DNA from 2 places in the Streptomyces sp. NPDC001093 genome. Region 2 is predicted to be linked to the other one. Evidence: predicted binding sites of a transcription regulator. Region 2 holds the regulator's gene; the other holds the start of a gene.
What was found. Region 2 encodes HrcA, which represses chaperone genes, less so after heat shock. Its sites were predicted from a motif close to TTNGCACTCNGNNNNNCNGAGTGCNAA; they were not measured.
Positions count from the first base shown of each region.

Region 1: the regulator HrcA is predicted to act here: its motif matches at 770-796, upstream of groES (co-chaperone GroES).

Region 1 is NZ_JBEPBF010000075.1:15,966-18,163, reverse strand. It holds gene ABT288_RS30400 (polysaccharide deacetylase family protein) at 1-603, shown strand, start outside; gene groES (co-chaperone GroES) at 943-1,251, shown strand; gene groL (chaperonin GroEL) at 1,375-2,198, shown strand, end outside.
Region 2 is NZ_JBEPBF010000032.1:41,050-43,247, forward strand. It holds gene ABT288_RS18380 (MBL fold metallo-hydrolase) at 1-191, opposite strand, end outside; gene hrcA (heat-inducible transcriptional repressor HrcA) at 363-1,379, shown strand; gene dnaJ (molecular chaperone DnaJ) at 1,380-2,198, shown strand, end outside.

The DNA of each region.
Region 1 (2,198 bases), on a different contig from region 2:
CGGACCGGGGACCGTGCCGCCCTGCCCCGCGTCCTGGACCACGTCCCCACCCGCGACCGGGTCGTCTTCCTCACCTACGACGACGGCGCCGAGAAGGACCCCCGCTTCGTCGCCATGGTCCGCGAACTCCGGCTGCCGGTCAGCATGTTCCTCACCGACAGCGCCGTCGGCCCCGGCTACGGCCACTTCGCCCGCCTGCACGGGCTGGGCGCCGGCATCGAGAACCACACCCTCGACCACCGCGCGCTGGCCGGACTGCCGTACGCCGGGCAGCGCGCCGAGATCTGCGGCCAGCAGGACAGGCTCGGATCCCGCCTCGGCCTGCGCCCCCGGCTCTTCCGCCCGCCGTACGGCGCGTACGACACCACCACCCTGCGCGCGGCGGCAGACTGCGGCATCTCCACGGTCGTCCTCTGGCGCGCCGCGATGACCCCGACCGAGCTCGCCTACACCCACGGCGAACACCACCTGCGCCCCGGCGACGTCATCCTGGTCGGCCCGGACGAGACGCCGGGCCCCAGCCAGCGGGAACGCACGGCGAGGGTGCTGCGGAGGGTGCAGCAGCGGGGGCTGACGGTGGGGAGGCTGGAGGACTATCTGTAGAGCCCTTTTCGGCGCCGGTCGGCGAAAAACAGCCGTCCGGCGTGTGAGGACGAGGCCGTTCAGGCCGAAGCGGGGATCTGGGGGCGGCAGCCCCCGGGACGGCGGGGCGACACCGGCCCACCAGGAACCCGGCGCGGACGAGATTCCGCCGACGCGCCGCACGGCATTGGCACTCCGCTTGACCGAGTGCTAATCGCGGTCATAGTCTCGGCTCTGGCACTCCCCCCTGGAGAGTGCCAACAAAGCGACGGGCAGGTCCGGCACCCGCGACGACGGATCGACCTGGTCGCCACCTCAGACAGTTAACCCCGTGAGATCTCCGAAGGGGGAGGTCGGATCGTGACGACCGCCAGCTCCAAGGTTGCCATCAAGCCGCTCGAGGACCGCATCGTGGTCCAGCCGCTGGACGCCGAGCAGACCACGGCCTCTGGCCTGGTCATCCCGGACACCGCGAAGGAGAAGCCCCAGGAGGGCGCCGTCCTCGCCGTGGGCCCGGGCCGGTTCGAGAACGGCGAGCGCCTTCCGCTCGACGTCAAGGTCGGCGACGTCGTCCTCTACAGCAAGTACGGCGGCACCGAGGTGAAGTACAACGGCGAGGAGTACCTCGTCCTCTCGGCTCGCGACGTGCTCGCGATCATCGAGAAGTAATTCACCCCGAGCATTCTTTTGCTCCTGAGCTGCGCCCCTGGCCCCCGCGACCGATAAAGAAGCCGGGCGTCCGGGGCGCAGTTGTCTTGTCACCCATAGATTTCCGAGAGGGCTCCCGCTGTCATGGCGAAGATCCTGAAGTTCGACGAGGACGCCCGTCGCGCCCTCGAGCGCGGCGTCAACAAGCTGGCCGACACGGTGAAGGTGACGATCGGCCCCAAGGGCCGCAACGTCGTCATCGACAAGAAGTTCGGCGCCCCCACCATCACCAACGACGGTGTCACGATCGCCCGCGAGGTCGAGATCGAGGACCCGTACGAGAACCTCGGCGCCCAGCTGGTGAAGGAGGTGGCGACCAAGACCAACGACATCGCGGGTGACGGCACCACCACCGCCACCGTGCTCGCCCAGGCGCTGGTGCGCGAGGGCCTGAAGAACGTCGCCGCCGGCGCCTCCCCGGCCGCCCTGAAGAAGGGCATCGACGCGGCCGTCAAGGCCGTCTCCGACGAGCTGCTCGCCTCGGCCCGCCCGATCGACGAGAAGTCCGACATCGCCGCCGTCGCCGCGCTGTCCGCCCAGGACCAGCAGGTCGGTGAGCTCATCGCCGAGGCGATGGACAAGGTCGGCAAGGACGGTGTCATCACCGTCGAGGAGTCCAACACCTTCGGTCTGGAGCTGGACTTCACCGAGGGCATGGCCTTCGACAAGGGCTACCTGTCGCCGTACTTCGTGACGGACCAGGAGCGCATGGAGGCCGTCCTCGACGACCCGTACATCCTCATCAACCAGGGCAAGATCAGCTCCATCCAGGACATGCTGCCGCTGCTGGAGAAGGTCATCCAGGCCGGCGCCTCCAAGCCGCTGCTGATCATCGCCGAGGACGTCGAGGGCGAGGCCCTGTCGACCCTGGTCGTCAACAAGATCCGCGGCACCTTCAACGCCGTCGC
Region 2 (2,198 bases):
CGGCCGTCGGCCAGTCGCTCGGCCTGTGCCCGCAGCCGCGCGCCTTCGGCCACGCTCGAGCCGGCGTCCACCAACAACGCCGTACCCTCTGCGAGGACCAGTCCGGCCGTGCAGTCCCAGCCGGGCAGCCGGCACCGGCCGACCCCCGCGGCCAGCCGCTCCCACCCCAGCTCTTCCCAAGTCACCGTCATACCGCGACGCTAGCCGCAGGAGCCGCCGGGACCGCACCGACCTTGCCCTCGGTGTACCCGACAGCCGTACACTGGGCCCGGGAACGCTGGCACTCGCGTGCGAAGAGTGCCAGGCGGACGAACCGCAGGACCGAGTGGAACCGAGGGGACACGTGCTGGAGGTGCGCGCGGATGCTGAGTGAACGCAGGCTGCAGGTACTGCGCGCCATCGTCCAGGACTACGTCGGCACCGAGGAGCCGGTCGGGTCGAAGGCCCTGACCGAGCGGCACAGCCTCGGCGTGTCCCCGGCGACGGTCCGTAACGACATGGCGGCCCTGGAGGACGAGGGGTACATCGCGCAGCCGCACACCAGCGCGGGGCGTATCCCCACCGACAAGGGCTACCGGCTGTTCGTGGACAAGCTGGCGGGCGTCAAGCCGATGACCGCGCCCGAGCGGCGGGCGATCCAGAACTTCCTGGAGGGCGCCGTCGACCTCGACGACGTCGTGGCGCGGACGGTACGGCTGCTCGCGCAGCTCACCCGGCAGGTCGCCGTCGTGCAGTACCCGTCCCTGACCCGGTCCACCGTGCGGCACGTGGAGCTGCTCTCGCTCGCCCCCGCGCGCGTGATGCTCGTGCTGATCACGGACACCGGCCGGGTCGAGCAGCGGATGGTCGACTGCCCGGCGCCCTTCGGCGAGAGCTCCCTCGCCGATCTGCGCGCGCGGCTGAACAGCCGGGTCGCGGGCCGCCGGTTCACGGACGTGCCGACGCTGGTCGAGGACCTGCCGGAGGCCTTCGATCCCGAGGACCGCGGTACGGTCTCGACGGTGCTCTCCACTCTCCTGGAGACGCTCGTCGAGGAGAACGAGGAGCGGCTGATGATCGGCGGGACCGCCAATCTCACCCGCTTCGGGCATGACTTTCCCCTCACGATCCGGCCGGTGCTCGAGGCGCTCGAGGAGCAGGTCGTGCTCCTCAAGCTCCTCGGCGAGGCGAAGGATCCGGGCGTGACGGTGCGCATCGGGCACGAGAACGCCCACGAGGGACTCAACTCCACCTCAGTGGTGTCGGTCGGCTACGGTTCGGGCGGCGAGGCGGTTGCCAAGCTCGGCGTGGTCGGACCGACCCGCATGGATTACCCGGGAACGATGGGAGCGGTACGCGCAGTGGCACGGTACGTCGGACAGATCCTGGCGGAGTCGTAAGTGGCCACGGACTACTACGCCGTTCTCGGCGTGCGCCGCGACGCGTCGCAGGATGAGATCAAGAAGGCGTTCCGCCGGCTCGCGCGCGAGCTGCACCCGGACGTCAACCCCGACCCGAAGACCCAGGAGCGGTTCAAGGAGATCAACGCCGCTTACGAGGTGCTGTCGGACCCGCAGAAGAAGCAGGTCTACGACCTCGGCGGCGACCCGCTCTCCCAGTCGGGCGGGGCCGGCGCGGGCGGCTTCGGCGCCGGTGGCTTCGGCAACTTCTCCGACATCATGGACGCGTTCTTCGGCACGGCGTCGCAGCGCGGGCCGCGCTCGCGCACCCGGCGCGGCCAGGACGCGATGATCCGCATCGAGGTCGAGCTGGACGAGGCGGCCTTCGGGACCACCAAGGACATCCAGGTCGACACCGCGGTCGTCTGCAACACCTGCAACGGTGAGGGCGCGGCGCCCGGCACGACCGCCCAGACGTGTGACATGTGCCGGGGCCGCGGTGAGGTCTCGCAGGTCACCCGGTCCTTCCTGGGCCAGGTCATGACCTCCCGGCCCTGCCCCCAGTGCCAGGGCTTCGGCACCGTCGTGCCCACTCCGTGCCCGGAGTGCGCCGGCGACGGCCGGGTCCGCTCGCGGCGGACCCTGACCGTGAAGATCCCGGCCGGTGTCGACAACGGCACGCGGATCCAGCTCGCCGGTGAGGGCGAGGTCGGGCCGGGCGGCGGTCCCGCCGGTGACCTGTACGTCGAGATCCACGAGCTGCCGCACCAGACCTTCCAGCGGCGCGGCGACGACCTGCACTGCACGGTCACCATCCCG